One region of the Streptomyces sp. DF42 genome, then DNA from elsewhere that is predicted to be linked to it. Evidence: riboswitches for the same ligand, from Rfam matches in the RefSeq annotation. Region 1 holds a riboswitch; each other region holds the start of a gene.
What was found. A riboswitch is a leader RNA that binds a small molecule or an ion and turns the genes downstream of it on or off. The one in region 1 is predicted to bind cobalamin.
Positions count from the first base shown of each region.

Region 2: it holds a riboswitch for cobalamin, as region 1 does, so the genes downstream of both, ACYUED_RS10150 (cobalamin biosynthesis protein) here and ACYUED_RS29730 (ribonucleoside-diphosphate reductase subunit alpha) in region 1, are expected to answer to the same signal.
Region 3: it holds a riboswitch for cobalamin, as region 1 does, so the genes downstream of both, ACYUED_RS33125 (CbtB domain-containing protein) here and ACYUED_RS29730 (ribonucleoside-diphosphate reductase subunit alpha) in region 1, are expected to answer to the same signal.
Region 4: it holds a riboswitch for cobalamin, as region 1 does, so the genes downstream of both, nicT (Nickel transporter NicT) here and ACYUED_RS29730 (ribonucleoside-diphosphate reductase subunit alpha) in region 1, are expected to answer to the same signal.

Region 1 is NZ_CM177859.1:6,447,495-6,451,114, forward strand. It holds gene ACYUED_RS29730 (ribonucleoside-diphosphate reductase subunit alpha) at 1-2,011, opposite strand, end outside; cobalamin riboswitch at 2,132-2,260, opposite strand; partial or broken gene ACYUED_RS29735 (transposase family protein) at 2,800-3,321, shown strand; gene ACYUED_RS29740 (hypothetical protein) at 3,460-3,620, shown strand, end outside.
Region 2 is NZ_CM177859.1:2,221,916-2,225,535, reverse strand. It holds gene ACYUED_RS10155 (cobyric acid synthase) at 1-316, opposite strand, end outside; gene ACYUED_RS10150 (cobalamin biosynthesis protein) at 313-1,254, opposite strand; cobalamin riboswitch at 1,561-1,700, opposite strand; gene ACYUED_RS10145 (hypothetical protein) at 1,828-2,055, opposite strand; gene ACYUED_RS10140 (inorganic phosphate transporter) at 2,090-3,343, opposite strand; gene ACYUED_RS10135 (lysozyme) at 3,497-3,620, opposite strand, start outside.
Region 3 is NZ_CM177859.1:7,223,616-7,227,235, forward strand. It holds gene ACYUED_RS33115 (WD40/YVTN/BNR-like repeat-containing protein) at 1-390, opposite strand, end outside; gene ACYUED_RS33120 (MFS transporter) at 709-1,935, shown strand; cobalamin riboswitch at 2,288-2,439, shown strand; gene ACYUED_RS33125 (CbtB domain-containing protein) at 2,474-2,695, shown strand; gene ACYUED_RS33130 (CbtA family protein) at 2,717-3,469, shown strand; gene ACYUED_RS33135 (hypothetical protein) at 3,485-3,620, shown strand, end outside.
Region 4 is NZ_CM177859.1:7,774,722-7,778,341, reverse strand. It holds gene nicT (Nickel transporter NicT) at 634-1,755, opposite strand; cobalamin riboswitch at 1,754-1,963, opposite strand; gene ACYUED_RS35615 (ArsR/SmtB family transcription factor) at 2,043-2,402, shown strand; gene ACYUED_RS35610 (cation transporter) at 2,713-2,892, shown strand; gene ACYUED_RS35605 (sigma-70 family RNA polymerase sigma factor) at 3,061-3,620, opposite strand, start outside.

The DNA.
Region 1 (3,620 bases):
CGCGGGTGCGGGCGTCCCAGACGCCGAGTTCCTTCAGGTCGTTCACCAGGTACGAGTTCACCTGCAGGAACTCGCCGGACAGTGTCTCGCGCTTGAAGAGGTTCGACACCTGCGGCTCGATGCACTCGTACACGCCCGCGATCGAGGCGATGGTGGCGGTGGGGGCGATCGCGAGGAGGAGGGAGTTGCGCAGGCCGACCTTCGCGATGCGCTCGCGCAGGGCGGCCCAGCGCTTGGGCCAGGCGTGCTGCGTGTCGTAGTGGTCGGGGTGCAGAACTCCCCTGGCCGTACGGGTCTTCTCCCAGGCCGGCAGCGGGCCGTTGCGCTCGGCGAGGTCGGCGGAGGCCTCGTACGCGGCGAGCATGATGCGCTCGGCGATGCGGGTGGAGAGCCGGCGGGCCTCGGGCGAGTCGAAGGGCAGGCGCAGCTTGAAGAAGACGTCCTGCAGGCCCATGGCGCCGAGGCCGACGGGGCGCCAGCGCGCGTTCGACCGGCCGGCCTGCTCGGTGGGGTAGAAGTTGATGTCGACCACGCGGTCGAGGAAGGTGACGGCCGTGCGGACGGTCTCGTCGAGCCGTTCCCAGTCGATGTCCTGGCCGGCCACGAACGCCGCCAGGTTCACCGAACCCAGGTTGCACACCGCCGTCTCGCCGTCGTCGGTGACCTCCAGGATCTCCGTGCAGAGGTTGGAGGAGTGGACGACGTGGCCCGGCTCGGCCGTCTGGTTGGCGGTGCGGTTGGAGGCGTCCTTGAAGGTCATCCAGCCGTTGCCGGTCTGGGCCAGGGTGCGCATCATGCGGCCGTAGAGTTCCCGGGCCGGGATGGTCCTGCGGGCGAGCCCCGCCGCCTCCGCCCTGCGGTACGCGGCGTCGAACTCCGCACCCCACAGGTCGACCAGCTCGGGCACGTCGGCGGGGGAGAACAGGCTCCACGGCTCGTCGGCGTTCACCCGGCGCATGAACTCGTCGGGGATCCAGTGCGCGAGGTTCAGGTTGTGCGTACGGCGGGCGTCCTCGCCGGTGTTGTCGCGCAGCTCCAGGAACTCCTCGATGTCGGAGTGCCAGGTCTCCAGGTAGACGGCGGCCGCGCCCTTGCGCCGGCCGCCCTGGTTCACGGCGGCGACCGAGGCGTCGAGGGTCTTCAGGAACGGGACGATGCCGTTGGAGTGCCCGTTGGTGCCGCGGATCAGTGAACCGCGGCTGCGGACACGGGAGTAGGCGAGGCCGATTCCGCCGGCGTGCTTGGAGAGGCGGGCGACCTGGTGGTAGCGGTCGTAGATGGAGTCCAGCTCGTCGAGCGGGGAGTCGAGGAGGTAGCAGGACGACATCTGGGGGTGCCGGGTGCCGGAGTTGAAGAGGGTGGGGGAGGAGGGAAGGTAGTCGAGGCGGCTCATCAGGCCGTAGAGCGCGGCGACTTCGTCCACCGGGCGGGCGCCCGTTTCCGAAGCGGGCGCGGTGTCGTCGGCGAGACCGGCGGCGACCCGCAGCATGAAGTGCTGGGGCGTCTCGATCACCCGGCGGGTGATCGGGTGCCGGAGCAGGTAGCGGCTGTGGAGGGTGCGCAGGCCGAAGTAGCCGAAGCGGTCGTCCGCCTCGGGGTCGACGAGCGCGTCGAGGCGCGCGGCGTGGAGGCGGACGAACTCCGCGGTGCGGTCGGCGACGAGCCCTTCCCGGTGGCCCACGGCGACCGACTCGGTGAAGGAGGTGACGCCCTGCGAGGCGGCCTCGGCGGCGATGCTGATGGTGAGCAGACGCGCGGCCAGCCGCGAGTACACGGGGTCCTCCGAGATGAGCCCGGCGGCCGCCTCCGTGGCCAGCTCGCGCAGCTCCGTCTCGTCCGCCTGCGCCGAGCGGCCGCGCAGCGCGGCGACGGCGACCCGGCCGGGGTCGGCTCCGGGGAGGCCGGCGGTCAGCTCGGTCAGGGTCCGCAGCAGCGCGGTTCCCGGGCCGTCCGGTGTCGCCGGTGTCGCGGACGGTGTCGCTGAAGCCGGTTCGGCTGGCGCGATGGTCACGTGGGGCTCTCCCTCGCTCGGCACGGGGCCTTGCGGAGGCAGGGGGAAGCACGAGCGCGCACGGCGTCGCGTCCACCGGCCCATTCCACGAGGCCCGGACGTCTGAGCACCCGGACGGTTCGGCCGGGCGCACTGTCGGCAGGTCCTCGGACTGACGCCCATACATGTGCGAACACGCATGAGTACACCGTTGCGGGACAGTTCCGGATTCGCACCGGATTCCCCTGCGACGACAGCGAGCATGAGCATACATCTTGTGTCGGGTGGGATGAGCAGCCCCATATGTTGTGTCGCGGCGACTTCGGAGCGTGTCAGGGCGTCAACTCGTAGGTGATCGGCGTGCGGTCGTGGCCCCGCATCGGCTTCCCGTCACGGCGGCTGAGTTGCGGGGTCTCCTGGGAGTGATTCCATGGAGGTAGATGTCGGCGCCCGCGTGGTCCTCCGTCCTGAGAACTCTCGGAGGGAGTACGCACGATGACGAAGGTCGTCCGGCACCCGCCCGGCAGTGAGCGACCGCGCGACGCACCGATGGCGACGCTGGATCTGAGACGGGCGGCGGACCGGGCGAGGCGGGCCCTTCTCGGCCACTGGCACTCCCTGACGATCCGTCTGGAGGCGACCCGGGGCACCCCCCGCCCCAGGAAGTGGCGCCGGTGGCTCTCGTACACGAACCTCACCAGGGCCGTCTGGCTGCTCGCCGCGCTCACGGTGCTCGCCTGGTGCATGGAGGGCCTGTACATCCTCATCGAGCACCACTCGACCGGCTTCGAGCAGTGGCGGAAGGACAACTCGAGAACCTGGACTTCACCGCCGAGAAGACCCGCGAGAAGCACGGCCGCAAGAAGCGGTTCCGGCAGCTCATCTCCGGCATCCCGACAGGCAAGCTCAAGGCCCGTCTGGTGTCCATGGCCGCCGAGCACGGCCTGTCGATCGTCGCGGTCGACCCGGCGTACACGTCGATGTGGGGCGACCAGCATTGGCGTAAGCCCCTGGCCGGCAAGACTCGCAAGATGTCCCGGCACGACGCCGCGAGCGTCGCGATCGGGCGACGCGCCCTCGGGCACCCGATCCGGCGACGGACGGCACCGCCCCCGCAGCACCAGAGCGATGCTGTGGGGCATCGGACCGCCCAGGCCGGACCAGGCGCACGAGGGCATGAGGGAACCCGCCCACCCGTCACGGAGCGTGCACACGATGCACGCAGCCGGACGGGGACACAGCGAACGCGGGAGACCAGCGCATCCAACACCGTTCGGGATGCGCGCAGTTCCAGGAGCTGGCAGCAAATGTCACTCCTGGACACTGTTTAGGAACGGTTCGACGCCCTCCTCCGTTTCGTCGGCCCCGTCCTGACCGCCTCGATCGCCGCCGCGCTCTTCCTGTTCTGGTGGTACGCCTGGACCAAGCGGCGTTACCTCCTCAAGGCACGCGGGGACCCCCACAGGCTGGTGCTCACCGCCGGGCAGGAGACCGCCGAGATCGTGGGCCGCGACATCGTCGGGGCGGTGCGCAGCCGTTGGGCCGGTATCAAGGGGGACCAGCGCACTCTGGAGGACGCGAAACGGAGACTGCTGAAGCAACTCGGGGCGGCGCTGCGGACGGTCTCCGG
Region 2 (3,620 bases), 4.2 Mb from region 1:
CGTGGTACCCCCGCGCGCTGAGCTCGCCGACCGGCTTGCCCATCAGCACGACCTGACTGCTCTGCTCTCCACCGGGCTTGAGCAGCACGGGATTCATGAGCGCGGTGGGCTCGATCCGGCAGGCCTGCGCCTGCATGGCCTGAGCCCGCCCGATCTCGGCGCCCTCCCGGGTGACGAACGAGTTGAGCGACATGTTCTGCGCCTTGAAGGGCGCGACCTTGACGCCCTGCCGCACCAGCCAACGACAGATCCCGGCGGTGACGACGCTCTTGCCGGCGTCGGAGGTGGTACCGGCGACGAGTAGACCACCGCTCATTTCCCGAGTCCCTTCACCATGAGGCGCGCGGCGACACTGACGCCGAGCGCGAGCATTCCGACGCGCCGCGAGAGCCGTACGGCCCGCTCGATGTCGGGCACGGCGACGGCGCGGCCTTCCCGGTTCAGGACCGGCCGGTGCTCCACCCGCCCCCCGTACGACAGGGTCCCGCCGAGTCGTACCCCGAGCGCCCCGGCGAACGAGGCCTCCACGGGACCGGCGTTGGGGCTCGGATGGGCGCCGGCGTCGGCACGCCAGGCCCGTACCGCACCACGCGGGTCACCGCCGGCGACCGTCGCCAGTACGGCGGTCAGTCTGGCCCCCGGCCAGCCCGCCACGTCGTCCAGCCGCGCGGAAGCCCACCCGTAGCGCCGGTACGTGGGCGACCTGTGCCCGACCATGGCGTCCAGGGTGTTGACGGCCCGGAACCCGAGCAGCCCCGGCACCCCGCCGACGGCCCCCCACACCAGGGCGCCCACCACCGCGTCGGAGGTGTTCTCCGCGACGGACTCGACGACGGCCCGCGCGATCCCGTCGGCGTCCAGAGCCTGCGGATCCCGCCCGCACAGGTGCGGCAGCCGGGCCCTGGCGGCCTCGACGTCACCCGACTCCAGCGCGCGCCCGATGCTCCGGGCCTCACGAGCGAGTGAAGTCCCCCCGACGACGGCCCATGTGGCGGTGGCGGTCACCGCGACGGAGGCGGCGGGGGAGCGTCGTACGGCGGAGACGGCGACCGCCCCGATCCCGACGGCTCCACCGGCGCACACGAGGGCATGCAACGCGCCCCACCCGCGGTGGTCACGCCACAACACCCGTTCCACGGCACCGGCGGCCCGCCCGAACGCGGCGACCGGATGCCCACGGCGCGGATCGCCGAGCAGAAGGTCACCGAGAAGGCCGGCGGCGGCGCCGTACGCGAAGACGCGGTCGGCACGCACGGGGCTCAGCCGATCGCCGGGTCGGGTAGGGCTCGGGCCAGTGCCGCGGCAGGCAACGTCTGCCCGTCGACGAGCGGCGTCCGGTGCGTGCTCTCGGCATGTCGGCCGGAAGTCCTCGTACGGGACGTACTCGGGCTTTCGGCCGGTGCGGTGAGTGGGGGCACCTCCCACGCCCTTGAGGCGGTGGGGGAGTGTGCCGGGCGTCGCGACGGGGCGAACGTCGCCTGTCGCGGCACTGGGTCGGTGCCTCTCAAACGGCAGCCGCGCATGGCGATTTGTCCTCACTCAGGGTGTCCACGCCCTGGTTCGACGAGACCGACGGTGAGAGTTCCTGGCTTCCGGGACTACCTACCCCGGTGACAGTGGCGGGACCGCGCCGGACTTCCACCGGCTTCCTCTCGCGCCGTCGTACATGGCTCCGGCAGTCCACCACGGGCCCGGAAGGGCAGTCAACTTGCTGTTGACCTGGGACGGAGGAGTGTGCGCAGGCCCACATCCAAGAGGTCGCCGGGGTCATGCAAACGCGGGGTGCCGGGACGGATCGCCGTCCCGGCACCCAAGGGGTCCAAGGCCTCAGGCCTTGGCCACCACCAGATAGATCCCGTACGCCACCGCCGCCGCGCACGCCGCGAAGCACACGTAGGCGGCCGTGACCGCGACCGCGGCCGAGTCGCCCTGCACAGCGGCGCGTTCGCGGCGTGACAGGCCCACGATGCCGAGGGTGAACACGGCCACGAGGCCCACGGTGACCGCGAGGCTGACGCCGAAGACGGAGCCCAGAGCTGCCCAGTCGATCTTCATGCTGCTTCTCTTCCTTCGTGCCGGGTGCGCGGGCTCAGACGGCCGCGGCCGGCGGGATCGCGGGGTCGGGGGCGGTCGTGGCGGTCGTGGCCGGGGCGGGGATCGTGGCCGTCAGGCCCTCGGTCACCGTGCCCGCCGGGGGCGGGGCCACCGCGGCGATCGCCGTGGTCACCACACCGGCCGGCTCCTCGGCCTCGTTGACGTTCGTCGCGTCGACGACCTCGCGCCGGGAGAGCTTCCAGATGGCCGCGCTGGAGGCGATCAGGAAGACGGCGACGGCGGCCGTGCCCCAGGCGCCGAGATCCGTGACCGACTCGGCCAGCGCGCCCACCAGGGCCGCGGCCGGCAGCGTCAGGCACCAGGCCACGAGCATCCGGGTCGCCGTCGACCAGCGGACCACGCCGCCCTTGCGGCCGAGGCCCGCACCCATCACCGAACCGGAGACGACGTGCGTGGTGGACAGGGAGAAGCCGAGGTGCGAGGAGGCCAGGATCGCCGTGGCCGCGCTGGTCTGGGCGGCGAAGCCCTGCTGCGGCTGGAGTTCGGTCAGGCCCTTGCCCATGGTGCGGATGATCCGCCAGCCGCCGAGGTAGGTGCCGAGCGCGATGGCGAGCCCCGTGGAGAGGATGACCCAGGTGGGCGGGTCGGAGTCGGGGGCGACGGCGCCGCCGGCGACCAGGGCGAGGGTGATGATGCCCATCGTCTTCTGTGCGTCGTTGGTGCCGTGGGCCAGCGAGACCAGGCCCGCGGAGGCGATCTGCCCGGCCCGGTAGCCCTTCGCGGCGGCCTTGCCGTCGGCCTTCTTGCCCAGGGTGTACGACAGCCGGGTCGCGAGCATCGCCGCGAGGCCCGCCACGATCGGGGCGGCGAGCGCGGGGATGAGCACCTTGGTGACGAGCACGTCGCCGTGCACGGCGCCCGTGCCCGCCGAGGCGACGGTGGCGCCGATCAGGCCGCCCATCAGGGCGTGCGAGGAGCTGGAGGGGAGCCCGACCAGCCAGGTCAGCAGGTTCCAGAGGATCGCGCCGACCAGCGCAGCGAATATGACCTCGGGACGTATGCCGGTCTCGTCGACGAGACCTTTGGAGATCGTGTTGGCGACCTCCACCGAGAGAAAGGCGCCAACAAGGTTCAGCACGGCGGACATGGCCACCGCGACCTTGGGCTTGAGCGCGCCGGTCGAGATGGTGGTGGCCATCGCGTTGGCGGTGTCGTGGAAACCGTTCGTGAAATCAAACGCGAGTGCGGTTACCACCACAATCGCGAGGATCAGCGAGAAGCTTTCCATTTACCCAGGCAATCGTTCGAAGTCGTCGGTCGGTTGACCGTAGGAAACCTGAGTGAACGGAAGATGAACTGGGGCGGTCTCTGGAGTGTCCGGATGAGGGGGTCGCCGTACCGTTCGATCCCGGCGACCCTCTCGTCCCTTTCTGTCCCTTGGTCAGTGGCCCCGGGCGAACTTCCTCAGCTGCGTCTGGGAGCCGTTGAAGAGATTCTGGTCACCCGGCAGGCCGCCGCTGTTGTCGTACTGCCAGAAGGTCCAGAACGACCATCCGGCCGGCAGT
Region 3 (3,620 bases), 780 kb from region 1:
GCGCGGGTCGTCGGAGTTGTACGGCTGGTCGGTGACTTCGCGCCAACTGCCGCCGGTGCTCCGCAGGTTGGTCAGGTCGTCCCAGGCGGCACCGTACGCGCCCGGCGCGACGACGCCCGGCGAGGTACGCGCCTCGGCGTACTGGTCCGCGCCCTCGGCTATCTCGTCGGCCTCGTTGCCGTCGTCGCCGTCTCCGTCTCCGCCCTTCAGGCTGGGGCTCATGGAGCCCACCGACTGCTCGCGCTGGGCGGCGAGCCGGGCGAGGCTGCGGGCGCCGAAGGGGCTGTTGTTCTGGCCGGAGGCGGCGCTTGCGGGTATCGCGACAAGTGCGGCGGTTGCAGTGATGGCGCAGCTCGTGAGCCATCGTCTCTTGCGGGTTGGTGCTGACACCAGATCCTCCCAAACGGGCATGCGTACGGCCGTCGCTGGGACCTGATCACGGGCGGGACGGCGTGTCCGAAACTTGGACAGTCTTTGACCAGAACCTGTCACTTCGTGTACGGGGTGTGGATCGGGCGAGAGATCGGCGGCTTGCCGGCCTGCTGCTGTCGATTCCGGCCTCGGTGCCCCGCCTCCGCCTGAGCCCCGCTCGCCGATCGGGCAGGCGCATGACTGCCGTCGGCAATCGCGTCGGTGGATGATGGGCGGCACGGACGCCGAGGACCGGCGGCGTCACCGAGGAGGGGATCGAGGAGGGAATCCACGTCCATGACAGCTCCGCAGTCCCAGGCAGTCCCGGCGTCACCGGCCCGGATGCGGCCCTGGCGGTTCGTGGTGTGGTTCGGCACGGTCAGCCTGCTCGCGGACTTCGTGTACGAGGGCGCCCGCTCGATCACCGGACCACTGCTCGCCTCGCTGGGCGCGTCGGCCCTGGTGGTGGGTGTGGTCACGGGCGCCGGAGAGGCGGCGGCGCTCGGACTGCGGCTGGTCTCGGGGCCGTTGGCGGACCGCACCCGACGCTTCTGGGGGCTGGCGATCGCCGGATACGCGCTGACAGTGTTCTCCGTACCGCTGCTGGGCGTCGTGGGAACCCTGTGGGTGGCCTGCGTGCTGGTGATCGCCGAACGGGTCGGCAAGGCGGTCCGCTCACCCGCGAAGGACACCCTGCTGTCGCATGCCACAGCAGCGACCGGGCGGGGGCGCGGCTTCGCCGTGCACGAGGCGATGGACCAGGTCGGCGCACTCATCGGCCCGCTCGTCGTGGCCGGCATGCTCGCGCTGACCGGCGGCGACTACGGACCGGCCCTCGGGGTGCTCGCCGCCCCGGGCGTCGCGGTACTCGGGCTGCTGGTCTGGCTGCGGGCGCGCGTGCCCGATCCGGAGGCGTACGAGCGGGAGGCAACCCCTCCCGCGAACGCACCCGCGCCGGACGGCCGCCTGCCGCGCGCGTTCTGGACGTACGCGACGTTCACCGCCGCCACCACCGCGGGCTTCACCACCTTCGGCGTGCTCTCCTACCACCTCGTCCAACGCCACCTCATGACGACGGCATGGGTGCCGGTCCTGTACGCCGCCGCCATGGTCGTCGACGCTCTCGCCGCACTGGCGACCGGCTGGCTGTACGACCGTGTCGGGCCGCGGGTGCTGGTCGCCCTGCCGGTGCTGACCGCCGCCGTCCCGATGCTGGCGTTCACGAACACGGTGGCGGTGGCCGTGATCGGCTCCCTGGTGTGGGGCGCGGCCATGGGCATCCAGGAGTCCACGCTGCGCGCCACGGTCGCCGACCTCGTGCCGTCAGGGCGGCGCGCGACCGCGTACGGAGTCTTCGCGGGGGTGGTCGGCGCAGCGAGTCTGGCGGGCGGCACGATCACCGGAGCCCTGTACGGCGCGTCGATCCCGGCCCTGATCGGGGTGGTCGTGACCGTACAGGTGCTGGCGCTGGTCGTGCTCGCGGTCAGTGGGACCGGACGGCTCGGCCGGCGCCCGGGCGGGTGAGGCTCCGGGGTGGCCCGCGCCCGGGCAACCATGGAGAGCCTGCTGCCGGAAGCCGAGAGTCAGGCCGCCAGAGCGGCTTGATGTGATGGTCGGCGCCTGCCGGGGGCGCCGACCATCACCTGAATGGGAGTCATGGGCTGCCCGCCTGCCCGCCTGCACCCCGGCCGCAACTGGCAACGCCCGCGAAGGCGGCCAAGCCGGACGGTGTGGCCGGCGCCTGACCGAGGGCACGCAAAGGTGGGGATGCCGGCTGGAGGTCACACGGCCCCAAGCCCGCCGACGCCCCCACCCCCCGGATGAGAGGGGCCACTTGACGGGAGAGAGGGAGATCACTCCAGGTGGTGCGGTATTGGCCAGGTTCGCGACACACGGTACCGTCGGTCTGATATCGACGACGGCAAGACGGAAGCCGGTGAGAGTCCGGCACGGTCGCGCCACTGTGTGCCGCCGCCCCGAGGGGGGTGGTGGCGAGTCAGACCCGTAGCCGTCGTCATGTGCACCACCGAGATGGGACGCGAGCTCCCGAGGAGGCCCTGCCATGGCGCAGCATGTCGCCCAGCCGACAGTCACCACCCCCGTCGTACCCGCCAAGCTGCCGCTGAAGGACATAGCCCCCTGGGCCGTCTTCGTCGGCGTCCTGATGCTGGTCCTGCTCTACTTCGTCGGCGCCGAACAGGGCGCCACCTCCGTGTTCAGCGGCACGGACGTCCATGAGTGGGTACACGATGCCCGCCACCTGCTCGGCTTCCCCTGCCACTGATACGAGGGACGCCGCACACCCATGAACTCCACGACGGTAAGAAACCTCCTGGTGCGGGGCATGCTCGCCGGCCTCGCCGCCGGAGTCCTCGCCCTGGTCGCCGCCTATCTGCTCGGTGAACCGTATGTAGACAAGGCGATCGGCTTCGAGGAGGCGCACTCCCACGAGCACGAGATGGAAGTCGTCTCCCGCTCCCTGCAGTCAACCGCCGGTCTCGCCACCGGCGTTCTGCTCTACGGGGTCGCGTTCGGCGGCATCGCCGCGCTCGCCTACTGCTTCGCCCTCGGCCGCGTCGGCCGCTTCTCGCCGCGGGCGACCGCGCTGCTGCTGTCCGGCTGCGCGCTGCTGGCGGTGTACGTGGTGCCGTTCCTGAAGTACCCGGCCAATCCGCCGTCGGTCGGCGAGCCCGACACCATCGGCAAGCGGACCACCCTGTACTTCCTGATGATGCTGCTCAGCGTGCTCCTTGCGATCGCAGCCACCATCCTCGGCAAGCGGCTCCAGCCGAACCTGGGCACCTGGTGGGCGACGATGGTCGCGGTTGCCGCGTTCGCCGTCGTGATCGGCCTGGCGTACGAGTTCCTGCCCGTCGTCAACGAGGTGCCGAAGGACTTCCCGGCCACCGTGCTGTGGCGGTTCCGACTCGCCGCCCTGGCCATCCAGGCCACCCTCTGGGGCAGCTTCGCACTCGTCTTCGGCGAGCTGGCCGAGCGGTTGCTGAACCCGAAGCCCGTGTCGGCGGCCGCGAAGGCGACGGTCGCCGCTCCCAGCTGACCACGCATCGAACAGGTGAGAGGGCCCACGGAACCATCCGGGGGCCCTCTCACGTTCTTCGGACATCCGAACGCGAAGGCGAGCAACGCCATCCGGGGCTACCGGGCGGTGATCGATCCGGCTTCCGTGGGCCGTTCCTTCGACGTGCTGA
Region 4 (3,620 bases), 1.3 Mb from region 1:
GCCGTGCCCTTGACGTCGTTCATGCCAGGCGGGCGGGTGTCGAGCATCTTGAAGGTGCCCTTCACCACCTTCGCTCCGGGCAACTTGTAGGCGGGGGTGGCTGAGGGGTCCCCCATCGCCTTGTCGGACATGCCCTGCATGCCGTGGGCGGAGGACGAGGCGGAGGCTCCGCTGTGGGCGGATGCATGGCCGGCCGAGTCTCCTCCGCAGCCGGTGAGCAGGACCGTCAGGGTGGTCGTGAGGAGGGCGCCGAAGGCCAACCGGGATGTTCGGCGCGCAGGTTGAGGCGCCCGGGACCTGCTCGCTCTTCGGCAGTAGCACGACTTGCCCTATATTAGTCGGTCGCACCGGTCGCGTAGTTCCCGCCCCAGCCACGGCTCATCGCCCGCTACGAACGCGACCCCGGGCCGCAGAACTCTGCATGGCCACGAGCGACCGCTCCCGGACGCCCAGCAAGGACCCGGCAGCGAGCCCGGCTCGAACCCGGCGGCCTGCGTACCGCCGGGGACCCACTCCTCACCTGGGCACGAGCGCTACCACCGCGCCCTGCCCGGGGAAGCCACTCCTCCGCAGGGTGTTCCCGCTCCTCGCCGACGCGGACACGCGGCCCGACAGTGGAACACGCGTCGAGTGTCAGCCGCCCTCGGCGAGACGGGCGGCCCACTTCTGCTCCACCTTGGCCAGGCGCCAGTACGCCAGCGCCGCCGCCCACACGACCAGGAACAGGCCGACGATGATGTAACCGACGTTGTCCAGGTCCAGGCCGGCGATCCAGCCGGTCACCGCGTCGCGCAGATCGAGCTTCTCGTGCAGCACCCCGACCAGTTCGATCGTGCCGACGAAGAAGGCCACCGCGATGGACAGGCCGGTGATGGTGAGGTTGTAGAACACCTTGCGCACCGGGTTGGAGAACGCCCACTGGTAGGCGAAGTTCATGAAGGTGCCGTCGAGCGTGTCGAACAGGCTCATGCCCGCCGCGAAGAGGAGGGGCAGGCACAGGATCGCGTACCACGGCAGCCCGGCGGCTGCGCCGTTGCCGGCCAGGGCGAGAAGCAGGACCTCGGTCGTGGTGTCGAAACCGATCCCGAACAGGAAGCCGAGAGGGAACATCTGGCCGGGTCGACGGATGGACTTGGTGAGACGGCCCAGGAGGCGGTTCATGAAGCCGCGCGAGTCCAGGTGCGCCTCCAGCTCCGTCTCGTCGTAGCGTCCGGCCCGCATCGCCCTGAAGACGCGCACGATGCCGAACAGCGCGGCGAGGTTGAGGGCGGCGATGAGGTACAGGAAGCTGCCGGAGACCGTGGTGCCCACGGTGCCGAGCACCTGGTGGGTCCGGGAGTTGTCGTTCATCAGGGTGCCGGCGAGCTGCGTGCCTCCGGCGACCAGCGCGGCCATGACGACCACCACGCTGGAATGCCCGAGCGCGAACCAGAAGCCGACCGACACCGGCCGCTTGCCGTCGGCCATCAGCTTGCGCGTGGTGTTGTCGATCGCGGCGATGTGATCGGCGTCGAACGCGTGCCGCATGCCCAGCGTGTACGCGGTCACCCCGAGGCCGATCCCGAACGCCTTGGAACCGACCTCGTAGTGCCCCGGCACGACGAGAAGGAACAGGATGCCGAACGCCACGACGTGCAGCGCGGCGATCACCGCCAGCAGTCCGGCGGTACGGACGGTGTCCTCGCGCCGCCAGCGAAATTGGGCAGGCCCGGTGGGCAGGGTCATACGGTCACGCTCCAGCACCTCGTGGATCATTTCGTGAAGTGCCGTGGCCGGTCTCCTGGCTTACGGGTGCGCGCGTGTCCGTCCCGGCCTTCCCGTTCGCCGGGCGGCGAACAGTGACCATGCACGACTGGGACGGAAACTCCCCGATCACAGTGGCGAGGGCCGCGCCGGCCTGAATCCCCCGATTGGCGAAGGACTGTCACCGGTCTTCCCGAACACCACGGCCCGCCCACCGTACTGGCGACCACTCACGCCTGCATAGCTGCGCATTAACGCAGGTATTCAAGATCACATCGGCTACCTGCGAGGATGCCCTCATGCATCTCGTCCCCGCCGAACGCGCCGACCGTCGCACCATCGACGGGCACCGTGTCTGCGACGCCATTGCCGCCATCGGTGAGCCCGACCACGTCCGCGCCTGGGCTGAGCGGTTCTCCCTGCTCGCCGACCCCGGACGCCTCGCTCTCCTGATAGCTCTGCGTCAGACGGGCCCTCTCGCCGTCTCGGACCTCGCGATCGCGACCGGCATGAACGACCCCGCCGTCTCCCAGGCCCTGCGGCTCCTGCGCGCCGCCGGCATCGTCGCTGGCGAGAAAAACGGGCGGGTGGTCCGCTACCGGATCGTCGACCCGATCGCCGCCGACCTGCTGAAACACTGCATGGCCGAGGGCGGCTAAGCCTCGACGGCCTTCCGGCTGGCCCGCTGTCATCGGATCCCGCCCAGGCCATGCGCCCGGAACGGGGCCACCTCAGAGGGCTCGCGGGCCGCCTGCGGAGGTGCCTGAACGGCCCGGGCCGGGGTTGCCAGGCCACTCCAGGTGGACCCTTTCGACGTCGTATCGGCGGGTCGCCATTCCGGCCGCCTCCTCCTCCACCTGTCTTCGAGCTCCGTCTCTCCGACTCATGTAGCGACGAGGCCCCACGTAACACCGCCCCTGCGCATCGGTAAGCCTCCCCAAAGCCTCACCGGCATCCAGGAGTTGTGCCATGGCCCAGAAGCAGTACAGCGTCATCGGAATGAGCTGCGAGCACTGCGCTGCAACCATCAGGGAAGAGGTCTCCGAGGTGCTGGGGGTGAGCGAGGTCGTGGTCGAAGTCGGCCGCAAACCGGGCACCGTGCACGGCGTGGATCTCGACCACGGGCGGCTGCGGGAGGCGATCGTTTAGACGGGCGTCGGCGACTCGGTCGCCGCCCGAGTACTCGAAGAGGCCGGGCTGGACACCGTGATCCGTCACCGACTGCATGGGCGCCAAGACCCCCTTCTCCACCGCCCCGAATGAGGTGCTGCCGAGAGTGTCGGGACGGACCGCCCCAACACCCCGGTAGGAAGCGGCTTAGACCACCGCCAGCTCGGCGGGCTCCTCCGCTTCCTCCAGCAGGTCCATCAGGCTGGCCCTGGCACGGGCCACGCGGGAGCGGACCGTGCCGATCGGGCAGTCGCTGACCTCGGCGGCCTCCGCGTAGGGCAGGCCGACCATCTGCGTGAGGATGAACGCCTCGCGGCGCTCCTCGGGGAGTGCCGCCAGGAGGTCCAGCAGCGCGACGCCGTCGTCGAAGCCGGGCAGGTCGCACGGCTGGGACAGCTCGACGGCCAACTGCCAGTCCGGCACGTCGGACAGGCGCGGGCGAGCGGCGACGTACCGGTAGCTGTCGATGACGGCCCGGCGGGCGATGGACAGCAGCCACGTGCGCGCCGAGGAGCGGCCCTCGAAGCGGTGCAGGCTGCCGAGCGCGCGCAGGAACGTGTCCTGGGCGAGGTCGTCCACAGCCTGTGGGTCGGCGCACAGATGGGCGACGTAGCGCTGGACGTCCCGCTGCAGGGCGCGCACGAACTGCTCGACCGCGTCGGCGTCGCCGCTCCGGGCGGCGAGTGCGCAGGCCGTGATCGACTCGT